Regions from separate parts of the Leifsonia sp. fls2-241-R2A-40a genome, predicted to be linked through region 2. Evidence: predicted binding sites of a transcription regulator. Region 2 holds the regulator's gene; the other holds the start of a gene.
The links. Region 2 encodes LexA, which represses DNA repair genes until DNA is damaged. Its sites were predicted from a motif close to TCGAACANNTGTTCGA; they were not measured.
Positions count from the first base shown of each region.

Region 1: a site for LexA is predicted at 2,844-2,859, ahead of uvrA (excinuclease ABC subunit UvrA). Genes of this name have one in related genera too.

Region 1 is NZ_JARVRS010000001.1:3,080,112-3,086,421, reverse strand. It holds gene uvrA (excinuclease ABC subunit UvrA) at 1-2,830, opposite strand, end outside; gene QRN40_RS15215 (hypothetical protein) at 2,944-3,471, opposite strand; gene QRN40_RS15210 (DUF58 domain-containing protein) at 3,468-4,802, opposite strand; gene QRN40_RS15205 (AAA family ATPase) at 4,849-5,883, opposite strand; gene QRN40_RS15200 (hypothetical protein) at 5,873-6,310, opposite strand, start outside.
Region 2 is NZ_JARVRS010000001.1:2,775,262-2,781,571, forward strand. It holds gene metE (5-methyltetrahydropteroyltriglutamate--homocysteine S-methyltransferase) at 1-1,060, shown strand, start outside; gene QRN40_RS13740 (metallopeptidase family protein) at 1,146-1,496, shown strand; gene lexA (transcriptional repressor LexA) at 1,537-2,217, opposite strand; gene QRN40_RS13750 (LysM peptidoglycan-binding domain-containing protein) at 2,466-2,846, shown strand; gene rsgA (ribosome small subunit-dependent GTPase A) at 2,878-3,900, opposite strand; gene QRN40_RS13760 (M16 family metallopeptidase) at 3,885-5,120, opposite strand; gene QRN40_RS13765 (ABC transporter permease) at 5,117-5,899, opposite strand; gene QRN40_RS13770 (ABC transporter permease) at 5,904-6,310, opposite strand, start outside.

The sequences.
Region 1 (6,310 bases), 300 kb from region 2:
TGTCGACGATCCAGTCGGCCGACTTGATGACGTCGAGGTTGTGCTCGATGACGATCACGGTGTTGCCCTTCTCGAGCAGACCGTTCAGCACCAGCAGGAGCTTGCGAACGTCCTCGAAGTGCAGACCGGTGGTCGGCTCGTCGAGCACGTAGACGCTGCGCCCGTTGGAGCGGCGCTGCAGCTCGGTGGCCAGCTTGACGCGCTGCGCCTCGCCGCCGGAGAGCGTGGTCGCGCTCTGTCCGAGCCGCACGTAGCCGAGACCCACGTCGACCAGCGTCTGCAGGAACCGGTGGATGGCCGAGATCGGACGGAAGAACTCCGCCGCCTCGCTGATCGGCATGTCGAGCACCTCGGCGATGTTCTTGCCCTTGTAGTGCACGGACAGCGTGTCGCGGTTGTACCGGGCTCCCCCGCACACCTCGCACGCGACGTACACGTCGGGCAGGAAGTTCATCTCGATCTTGATCGTGCCGTCACCCGAGCACGCCTCGCAGCGGCCGCCCTTGACGTTGAAGCTGAACCGGCCGGGCAGGTAGCCGCGGGCCTTCGCCTCCGGCGTCTCGGCGAACAGGTTGCGGATGCGGTCGAACACGCCGGTGTAGGTGGCCGGGTTCGAGCGCGGCGTGCGTCCGATCGGCGCCTGGTCGACGTGCACGACCTTGTCGAGGTTCTCGAGACCGGTGACGGTGCGGTGCTTGCCCGGGACCTTGCGGGCGCCGTTGAGCTTGTTCGCCATCACCCGGTACAGGATGTCGTTGACCAGCGACGACTTGCCGGAACCGGACACGCCGGTGACCGCCACGAACGTCCCGAGCGGGAAGTCGACCGTCACCTTCTTCAGGTTGTTGGCTTCCGCATCCACGACTCGGATCATCCGCTTCTTGTCGATCTTGCGGCGCTTCGAGGGGATGACGATCTCGCGACGGCCGGCCAGGTAGTCGCCGGTGAGCGATTCGGTGTTCTTCAGCAGCTCGTCGTACGAGCCGGAGTGCACGACGTGACCGCCGTTGACTCCCGCCCCCGGACCGATGTCCACGATCCAGTCGGCGGTGCGGATGGTGTCCTCGTCGTGCTCGACCACGATGAGCGTGTTGCCGAGGTCGCGCAGCGCGACGAGGGTGTCGATGAGGCGCCGGTTGTCGCGCTGGTGCAGACCGATGCTGGGCTCGTCGAGCACGTAGAGCACGCCGGTGAGCCCGGAGCCGATCTGGGTCGCCAGGCGGATGCGCTGCGCCTCGCCGCCGGACAGCGTGCCCGCCGCCCGCGCCAGGTCGAGGTAGCTCAGCCCGACCTGGATGAGGAAGTCGAGGCGGATCTTGATCTCGCGCAGCACCTGCGCGCCGATCTTCTGCTCGCGCTCGGTCAGGTGCAGCTTCTCCATGAAGCTGCGGGCGTCGCTCAGGCTCAGCAGGGAGGCATCCGCGATGCTCTTGCCGTGCACGAGCACCGCGAGGACCTCGGGCTTCAGACGCTTGCCGCCGCAGACCGGGCACGGCACTTCGCGCAGGTACTCGGCCCAGCGGGCCCGCTGCGTGTCGGTCTCGGCCTGGAGGTACTGGCGCTCGATGTAGGGCACCACGCCCTCGAAGCCGGAGGTGTAGGACATCTCGCGGCCGTAGCGGTTCTTCCACCGCACCTTGACCTCGAAGTTGTCGCCGTGGAGGACCGCGTCCTTGACGTTGTCGGGGAGCTTCTTCCACGGGGTCTTCAGCGAGAACTTCAGGTCGCGTGCGAGGCCGTCGAGCAGCTTCTCGTAGTAGTTGAAGAGTCCCTTGCCCTGGGTGGTCCAGGGCACGATCACGCCTTCGGCGATGCTCAGCTCGTCGTCGCCGAGCAGCAGCTCGTCGTCCACCGACATGCGTGTGCCGAGGCCGGAGCACTCGGGGCAGGCGCCGAAAGGCGCGTTGAACGAGAACGTCCGCGGCTCGATCTCGGTCAGCTGGATCGGGTGGCCCTTCGGGCACGACAGCTTCTCGCTGAAGTTCTGCCACGCGGCCGCGCCCTCGCGGTCGACGTAGTTGATCTGAACGAGTCCGTCGGTCAGCCGCAGCGCCGTCTCGAGGGAGTCGGTGAGGCGGCCCAGGATGTCCGGACCCGCGACCAGGCGGTCGACGACGACGGAGATGTCGTGCTTGACCTGCTTCTTCAGCGTCGGCGGGTCGGCCAGCTGGATCTGCTCGCCATCGACCAGTGCACGCGAGTAGCCGCTCGCCGCCAGCTCTTTGAAGAGGTCGACGAACTCACCCTTCTTCTGCGAGACCACCGGGCTGACGACCATGTACCGGGTGCCGGTCTCCAGCTCCATCAGCTGGTCGGCGATCTGCTGGACCGTCTGGCGCTGGATGCGCTCACCGCAGATCGGGCAGTGCGGCACGCCGATGCGGGCCCACAGCAGTCGCATGTAGTCGTAGATCTCGGTGATCGTGCCCACGGTCGACCGCGGGTTGCGGTTGGTCGACTTCTGGTCGATCGAAACGGCCGGGCTCAGACCTTCGATGAAGTCGACGTCCGGACGGTCGACCTGACCGAGGAACTGGCGCGCGTAGGCGGACAGCGACTCGACGTAGCGGCGCTGCCCCTCGGCGAAGATCGTGTCGAACGCCAGAGACGACTTGCCCGAGCCGGAGAGACCCGTGAAGACGACCATCGAGTCACGCGGGATCTCGAGGTCGACGTTGTGGAGGTTGTGCACGCGTGCTCCGCGCACGCTGAGGTGCGACCCCGTCACTCTGCTGATGTTTCCCGTCTCGCTATTCACTCGCCCGCTGCTCACTCGCTCTATTCTCCGCCATCCGTGCTGTGAAATCGGGGCTGTTCGCCCACCGCGCATCCCGCCCGAGGGATCGAACGTGTGTTCGATTCTACCGGATGCGGCACGGCTCACCCATGCAGGCGCGAGTCTAAGCGCGACCACCGACATTGCTACCCGTCGAGTGGACGGAGTCAGCGCGGCGGGCGACGCAGGAGCGCGGGGAAGAGCATCCCGACGACCGCCGCGAGGGCCAGCCCGGCGGGGATCGCCAGCACGGGAGCGCCTGCTCCGGCACGGACCAGGAGGAGCACGGCAGCGGCGGCCTGCACGGGGAGCTGGATCAGGACGAAGCGGCGCAAGGACGACAGCAGCACAGCGGGCTGCACCCGCGCGGTCACGGGCACGACCAGCATCCAGGCGGCGACGACGTGGAGGGCGTGCACTCCGGCGATCAGCGCGATCAGCCGCACCGTCAGGACGCCCGGCTCGATCAGCGACGAGAGCACGAGCACGCCCAGGAGCACCCACGCGGTGAGCCAGCGGGGACGCCAGAGGGCGACGCCGACGAGGATGGCCGCGATCCCGGTCCATGCGCCGGTCGGGACGCCGACCAGGACGAGCGGGAGGGCGATCGCCGCGAACAGCGCGCGCAGCGACCATCCAGGGACCGTGACCACGGCGAGGGCCGGCGGGCCTCCGAGCTCCGGACGGGCGCTCATCGCCGGGCCGCCCTGGTCGTCAGTGCGAGGAACGCCGCCTCGCGGACCGCCGGATCCTCCCAGGTCAGCAGCTCGACTCCCCCGGCCTGCAACTGCTGCAGCCGGACACGACGCTCCAGCTCGATGGTCCGCAACGCCAGGCGATCGCGCACGGGAAGGTCGCGCCCCTCGCGGGCCGGCAGCACGTCGACGGCGATCACCCGGTGACCCGCCGCGCGCCACGTCAGCGCGAGGGTGAGCGGCTGATCGTCGAGGAAGACCGAGAGGACGAACGCCAGAGACCCGGGCGACAGCCGCGGGGCGCGGACGCGCTGATAGGGCACGCCGTTGGGCACGGTCAGCTCGATGGCCCGCAGCACCCGCTCACGGTGCCGCGCCCCGGCGCGCGGCGGGAGGACGCGCCGCGACTCCCCGAGATCATCGAAGCCGACGCGGTCGCCCACCGCGGAATAGGCGGCGGCGAGGGAGGACGCCGCCTCGCGCGCCACATCCAGCGAGGAGACGGCCGGGCGGGGGTAGGGGCGCGGCCAGTCGGCGACCGCAGCGCCGAGCTCGTCCCGTGCGTCGAGGACGAGGTGGACCGCAGCGTCGGAGGTCGCGGTGGTGCGGCGGACATACAGCTCCCCCGCACGTCCCGCACGCGCGGTGGCGCGCCAGTCGATGCGGCGCAGCCGGTCGCCGGGATGGAACAGGTCGATGTCCCGGAACTCGCCGCCGTCACCCGGGCGCGAGGAGGTGTGCTGGCCGGTCAGTCCGAGCAGCCGAGCCGGAAGCGGGAGGCTGCGGACGGGCAGCTGGCGCGGGCGCACCACGCGGTCCACGGCGGCCTCCTCCCCCGGTTCGCCGACCCACGCGGCGTCGGCCCCGACCGCGCGTGCCTGCACCCCGGCAACCTGCTGGCGACCCGAGTGGACCACCGGCACCTCGCCGCGGAGCGCGACCGCGGCACGCGGCGTGACGACCGCGTCGACGGGCGCGGCACCGCCCAGCGCGAGGCGCAGCTGCAGGGCGTCCGGCCGTTGCGTGGCCGAAGCGCCCAGTTCGACGGAGAGGACCGGGACTCCCCCGTCGTCGTGGACGCCGGCGGCGGATGCGACCGAGGCGGTGACGGTGACCAGGTCGGAGGGCGCGTCGGCGGACGCCGTCGACGAGGGGCGCCGGTCCCATCCCATCGCCGCGGCGAGCAGAAGCGGCGCGCCGACGAGGGCGGGTTCCGGCCGCGACATCACGAAGGCGACGACGACGCCGATCACGCCCAGGATGACGGCCGCGGCGAGGGAGGGGCTCAGCATCCACCGCGTCCGTGTCGACGTGCTCGTGCGATCCGTCATCGGCGGACCCGCGGGCGCATCCCGCTCGGCCGTGACCGTGACGTGGTCACAGCGCCGGCGCCTCGTCGCCCGCGCGTCGGGCCGCCCCGACTGCGGGCGGTCCGGCGACGGTGTTGACGACCTCGGTGACCACCTGTTCCGCGGTCACTCCGCTGGTCCAGCCCTGCACGGTGAGGGTGAGACGGTGCGCCAGTACCGGGACGGCCACCGCTTTCACATCATCGGGGATGACGAAATCGCGGCCGGCGAGGACGGCGAGGGCGCGGGCGACCAGCAGGAGTCCCTGCGACCCGCGTGGGGAGGCGCCGACCTCCACCGAGCGATGCCTCCGCGTCGCCGCCGCGAGGCGCACGCAGTACTCCGCGATGTCGGGGTCGACGTCGACCGCCTCGACCCCCGCCTGCATGGCCGCCAGGGTGTCGGCGTCGATCACCGGGTCGACCGTCGCCACCTCGTGCCGCCGGGCGACGCGCGCCAGCAGCACCCGCGCCTCGCCCGCCTCATCCGGATAGCCGACGCTGAGTCGGACCATGAAGCGGTCGAGCTGCGCTTCGGGCAGCGCGTACGTGCCCTCCGACTCGATCGGGTTCGCCGTCGCCACGACGTGGAACGGCGACGGCAGCGGGAAGCTGCGTCCCTCCACCGATACCTGCCCCTCCGCCATCGCCTCCAGCAGCGCCGACTGCGTCTTCGGCGACGTGCGGTTGATCTCGTCCGCCAGGAAGAGCCCCGTGAAGACGGGGCCGGGGCGGAACTCGAAGTCGGACGTGCTCGGCACGTACACGAACGAGCCCGTGATGTCCGACGGCAGGAGGTCGGGCGTGCATTGCAGCCGGCGGAAATCGAGGCCGACGGCTGCGGCGATGCTGCGTGCGGCGAGGGTCTTGCCGAGTCCCGGGACGTCCTCGAACAGCACGTGACCGCCGGCCAGGATGGTCGCGAACGCGACGCGGAGCGGCTCGCGCATCCCGACGACGACGCTCCCGACCCGGTCGAGGACGTCGGCGCCCAGGCGCGCGACCTCCGCGATCGGGAGGGCGACGGGCGGCGCAGCGGATGCGGTGCGGGGGTCAGCGGGCACGGGGCGTCTCCTCAGAGGTCGGGGCGGACGTGCGGGCCCGCGGCCCGCCGTTCGGTTGGGACGGCGCGGCGTCGTCGTGACGGGCGATCGCCTCCAGGCGGTCGAGCATGGCGCCGAGTTGGGCGGTGCGCGGGGGCGCGACGGCGGAACCGCGTCGCAGGAGCGCAAGCAGCTCGGGACCGAGAAGCAGGTCGAGCTGCGGATCGGCGGCACGGTCCTCGAGGTCGAGACCGCGCAGCCGCAGCGTGCGCTCGGCGACCGAGCGGAGCGCGCGCAGGCCCTCCGGCGAGACGCGGCCGCCGCGAGAACTGTACGACCATCCCAGCTGCACGACATCCCTCCGGGACCCCGGTCGCGGCGGCGCGGCGGGAACGGCCCAGATGACGTCGGGCGCCTCCCCCAGCGCCGAGAGACAGGCGGTCAGTGC
Region 2 (6,310 bases):
CCGCGGCGAGTACACGGACCGCCTGACGGCCCAGGAGGAGGCGCTCGGGCTGCCGTTCCTCCCCACGACGACCATCGGATCCTTCCCCCAGACGGCCGACATCCGCCGGTCGCGCGCGCAGCTCGCCAAGGGCCTCATCAGCGAAGCCGAGTACCTCGGCCGGATGCGCGACGAGATCAAGCGCGTCGTCGACCTCCAGGAGGAGATCGGGATCGACGTCATCGTTCACGGCGAGCCGGAGCGCAACGACATGGTCCAGTACTTCGCCGAGAACCTGGAGGGCTTCGCGGTCACCCAGAACGGCTGGGTGCAGTCGTACGGCTCGCGCTGTACGCGCCCGTCCATCCTCTGGGGCGATGTCTCCCGCACTGCCCCGATCACCGTCGACTGGTCGACCTACACGCAGAGCCTCACCGCCAAGCCGGTGAAGGGGATGCTGACCGGCCCGGTCACCATCCTCGCCTGGTCGTTCGTTCGCGACGACCAGCCGCTCGGCGAGACGGCCCGTCAGGTGGCGCTCGCGCTCCGGGACGAGATCGCCGACCTGGAGGAGGCGGGCATCCGCGTCGTCCAGGTGGACGAGCCGGCGCTCCGTGAGCTGCTGCCGCTCAAGAAGGCGGCGCAGGACGAGTACCTGGAGTGGTCGGTCGGATCGTTCCGGCTCGCGACCTCGGGCGTCGCCGACCGGACGCAGATCCACACGCACCTCTGCTACTCGGAGTTCGGCGTGGTGATCGACGCGATCCGCAACCTCGACGCGGACGTGACCAGCATCGAGGCCGCGCGCAGCCGGATGGAGGTCGTGCACGACATCCAGCGCTCCGGCTTCGAGCACGGCATCGGCCCGGGCGTCTACGACATCCACTCACCGCGGGTGCCGTCGGTCGAGGAGGTCACCGAGCTGCTGGAGACGGCGCTGGGCGCGATCCCGGGCCGCCAGCTGTGGGTGAACCCGGACTGCGGTCTGAAGACCCGTGGCTACGACGAGACGGTCGCCTCGCTGCGGAACATCATCGAGGCCACGCGCGGGGTCCGGGAGCGGGCGTCGGTCTCGGCCTGACACGTCCCTACGACGGAGCCGGCCCCGGTACGCGCACAGCGAACCGGGGCCGGTGCCTATGCGGGCGCCGTGTGAGGATGACCGTGTGGTGCACATCCCGGACGACGACTTCGAGCGGATGGTCGGCGACATCTTCGACGGGCTCCCCGACGACATGGTGGGGCCGCTGGAGAACGTAGCGATCCTCATCGAGGATCAGCCGCCCGGAGCGCGGCCGCGGCTGTTCGGGCTGTACAGCGGCCGTCCGCTGACCCGCCGCTCCGTCTACGGGTTCGGCGAGCTGCCCGACCGCATCACGTTGTTCCGCAACAACCTCGAGGCATCGGCACGGACCGAGGACGAGCTACGGGCCCGGGTGCGGGTCACGCTCGTGCACGAGATCGGGCACTACTTCGGGCTGTCGGACGAGCGGTTGCGGGAGCTCGGCTGGGCGTGAGCCCGGCTGGGCGGGAGCCCATCCACTCGGCTGAGGTCGCTCAGACGGCCCGGAGGACCGCGACGACCTTGCCGAGCACTGTCGCGAAGTCGCCGAGGATCGGCTCGAAGTTGGAGTTCCGGGGCAGCAGCCACGTGTGGCCGTCGCGCTGCCGGAAGACCTTGACGGTCGCCTCCTCGTCGAGCATCGCCGCGACGATGTCCCCGTTCTCGGCCGTGTTCTGCGCGCGGATGACCACCCAGTCCCCGTCGCAGATGGCCGCGTCGATCATCGACTCTCCGACGACCTTCAGCATGAACAGTTCGCCGTTGCCCACGAGCTGGCGGGGGAGCGGGAAGACCTCGTCCACCTGCTGCTCGGCCGTGATCGGGATGCCCGCGGCGATGCGGCCGACCAGGGGGACCATGGCGGCGTCGCCGACCGGCGTCTGGTTCTCGTAGTCCGGAGTCGCGCCGGAGGACGATGGCAGGTCGATGAGGATCTCGAGCGCGCGCGGGCGGTTGGGGTCGCGCCGCAGGTAGCCGCTCAGCTCGAGCTGGTTCAGCTGGTGCGTCACCGAGGAGAGCGACGAGAGGCCGACGGCGTCGCCGATCTCGCGCATGCTCGGCGGATAGCCGCGCTGGCTCACGGAGCGCTGGATCACATCGAGGATCGCCAGCTGCTTGTCGCTCAGGTTCTTGCGGCGGCGTGTGCCTCCGCGGGCCTGGTTGTCGTTCGACACGGGCGTCCTCTCCTGGCCTTCGGGCGTCCGCCGGGATGGGTCCCGGCAGGAATGTCGGTGGTACCTGATCTGATGTCCTCAGACAGTCGAAACTGTATCCGCGTCGGGAAGGGAAGACAAACATGTGTTCGAGCGTGTCGCCAACTTTTCCGGCAAATAGGCCAAATGAGCGCGCCTTGCGGATTCAGACATTCGAAGATACATTCGGAACACAGCTTCGCACCCGCGAGCCTGAGGAGGTCACGAGCATGAGTGCAGTACTGATGAGCGAGTCGGTTCCTACCCTTCGTGCGGTCCCGCCGCTCCCCGAAGGAGCGCGTGTGCGCCTGCGCCTCACGCGCCGCGGCCGTGCAGTGCTCTCGGCCCTCGTCGCACTCCCGCTGGTGATCGGAGCCCTCGTCTTCGCACTGAACGGCGGAGGCGCCGTCGCGAACGGCGAGCAGGCCCACGTCAGCTTCCAGTACGTCAGCGTCGAGTCGGGCGACTCCCTCTGGTCGGTGGCGCAGCGCGTGGCCCCGAACGCCGACCCCCGCGACGTGATCTCCGACATCGTCTCGCTCAACGGCCTCGACTCCGCCGTCGTGTCCCCGGGGCAGCAGCTCGCCATCCCCTCGAAGTACGCGCACTAGTCCGGTCGCACTCCGGCGACCGTCGGGCTCGTCAGTGCCCTCGGGCTCGGCGGTACTCTCGGGCGAACCGCGAGTATTCGGTTCCCTTGTTTCGGCGCTGGGGATTCTCACGACGTTGCATGAACTCTCGTTCTCGCACGAGCGCGAGGTAGCGTCGGTAACGTTCTCTCGAGATCGCGCCGCTTTCGGCGGCGCGGCGGACGGCGCAGCCCGCATCCTGGGTGTGGGAGCAATCCGTGAACCGGCAGGATTCGGCGAAGGCTTCGATGTCGGTGAAGACTTCCTCGAGCGGCGCACGTGTCGACACTCCGAGTTGTCGTATGCCCGGCGTGTCGATGATGACGCTCACTCCGCCGGGCAGGGGAGTGATGGTCCGGGCGGTCGTGGTGTGCCGGCCTTTTCCATCGCGCTCCCGCACGGCCTGCGTCGCCTGGACGTCGGTGGAGGACAGCCTGTTCACCAGGGTGGATTTCCCGACCCCGGAGTGACCGAGAAGCACTGCCGACATCGGTTCGCTGAGGAGATCTCCCAGCGTCTGGATCCCCTCGTCTGTGACCGCCGAGGTGACGGTCGTATCGATGCCGGGTGCTGACGCCGCGATGACCTCGAGGGCGTATCCACGTTCGCGGTCAGAAAGCTCCTCGACCTTCGTCACGAGGAAGTGGGGAGTGGCACCCGACTCCCATCCGGTGACCGCCAGCCTCTCGACGAGTCCCGGTCGCATAGCCTCCCTGGCCGTCAACGTCAGGAGGACGAGATCGACATTGGACACGAGGGGCTGGACCTCGCCAGATGACTTCGCCCTGGTGAGGACGTGGTAGCGCGGTGCAAACCGCACGGACGCCTCTCCCTCGTCTCCCGGCGAAATCCATGCCCAATCGCCCACCAAGACATCCCGATCGCCGGGCAGCGTGGCGGCATGTTCTGCGCCGGACGGGTCCAAGGCGCTGATCGAGCGTCGATCAACGCGTGAGACCCGACCGAGCCATGCATCCGGAGGGCGGGCGACGCTTTCAGCCAACCGTCTCGCTGTGGATGTCAGTCCCAGTGCCATCTGATTCCTCCGCTTTCGTCCTCGTGGCCGATGAACTCGACAGGCGATGACGAGAGGACTCCCGCCAGCGCCGCGACCGACGCTGGGCGAATGCGATCGATAGCCCGGATGACTTCCGCAGGCGAGAACCGGCGCCGCCGCTCCCAGGAACTCGCCAGTGCGCTCACCCGCCTCGGAAGATCGTCATAGGCGATCAAGGTCCCCGTCCTCAGATGTGCTTTCGCCACGTCGACTCGTTCTGCGAGCAGCGGATCTGAGGCGAGGTCGTGCATAGCGTCCGCCATTGCTCGCGCTGCCGCATCCTCGTCTGATGTAGCCACGGTGGCGAATGCGCTGATCAGCCCGATCGTGCCGTAGTCGGTATAGAACGTACGCGGGGAGTAGGACAGTTGCCGATCGGTTCGGAGCTGTCGGACGAGCAGCGACGAGAAGCCTCCACCGAGAAGCGCGACGAGGACATTCGCAACCGCACGGTGTTCGCCGCTGCGGTTGGGAACCGTGTAACACGAGAGCAGATGCGTGTGACCGCGCTGCGTGTCGGCTTTGCGAATATGGAGCACGCGCAGTTTCGCCGGCGATGCCGAGGTAGCACCCGATGTCTTGGGCGGCGCGGAGCCATGTTGCCGAGCACCTGTCGCGAGGCCGAGGGCGTCAGTGTTCGCGGGGCCGCTCGTGAAGATGGTGATGTTTCCGGGTCGATAGTGGTCTGACCAGAACCGGTGTGCTCCCGCCAACCACTCGCTTGTGCCCGGGGCCATCGATCTCTGGCTGAACAGGTGCTTCTCTGCGACACGCGACAGCGCACGCAGGGGGTCACCTTGCTGAATCGCCCGTTCTGCAGCGATGATTCGCTGTTCCGCTTCCACCGCGCTGACAGAGAGTTCTGGCTGGAGGATCATGCGATGGAGTTCGTCGAGCGCGATCGCCGCCTGGTCATTGGGAACGGTCACCCCGAACGATGTGAAATCGCGAGCGGTGGCTGCCGTCGGTCGCGCGCCGAGCTCCTCCAGCGATCGAGTGCGGGTGCTCAGCGGCGTGCCGTCGGCACGACGCAGGACGAGGTGCTCGACGAGATGCGCGAGGCCGCACGCGCTTTCCGGATCGCTGCCGTATCCGGTGCCCACGCGGACTTCGAAGCACTGGATGCGGCGCCCGCGAAGACGCTCGCTGATAACCAGGATGCCGTCCGCAAGGATGCCGATCGATAGCCCGTCCCTCACGAGAGATCGACGCGGGCCGTTGCTCGCGCTTGTTGCTCGAAGTGGCGAAGGAGCACCAAGCTCATCACCAGCCAGATCACGGCGACGCAGGTCTCCACACCGCACTGGACCCAATAGTCGCCTGTGCCGGCTCCGCTCAGAGACCTGATGCCTTCGATGGCGTGGCTGCTGGGCAGCACCGCACCGATCCAGGCCAGAGGTGCCGGAAGGTCCGACGATGCGATATTTGCTCCGGAGGTGACGAGCATCACCAGGTAGGTCCCGGTGGCGAGTTGGTAGATATCGCGGTAGATCAAGCCGAAGGCGCTGAGGGCGAGGCCGAGAGTCGAGCAGGAGAAAGCCGCAAGCACCACTGCGACTGCGTAGAGACCGATGTCCTCCGGCGGAAAGGGCAGGCCCGCCACGAGGAACCCGAATACGGAGATGACGACGGAAACGGCGATGCCGCACACCACGCCGGGGATCAGCCGGCCGACGAAGACGGCCGTCCGGGGCGCAGGCGAGGCGAGCAGAGCCGACAGGGTGCCGAACCGTCGTTCGTCGGCGATCACGCTCACCATTCCCCCCACTCCGGCCGCGGCCGTCGCTTGGACGGCGTTTCCGGTGATGAAGAATTGCTGGCTTCCATAACCATTCGCGTTGCCGAGCGTGACGAAGAAGATCGTCTGCAACGCAGGGGTGATGAGGAGCGATGCCACGAAGAGGGCAGGTGTGTTCCAAGCGAAGAGCGCCCGGTAACCGAGGCGGCCGGAGATCAGGGCCGTATTGAAGAAGGTCACGTCGTCACCTCAATCTCAAGGTTCCGCGTCGACGCGCCAGAACGTCCACGCGGTACAAGAACAGAATCCCGGCGACTCCGTACATCGCTGCCAACGCGACTGCCGCGGCCGCGGCCCCCCACGCGCCGGAGCCCGATATCGCCCCGTCCAGGGCATCCATCCCCCATCCGAGGGGAAAGAGGTGACCGGCGGCCGAAAGCGGCGGCCACAGTGCCGCAGACGGCACGACGAGACCGCACGCCAGCCAGATCGGATATTCCATGACGTTCGTGATTTCTATGGCGTGGCGGGTCAGAACGTAGAGGCCCGCGAGAAGCGTGCCCATCGAGACGAGGGAGACCAGGACCGCAATGAGTGCGGCAATGAGTCCCCACGGATCAGAGATGGCGATCGGCCCCAGGCGCGCGAACG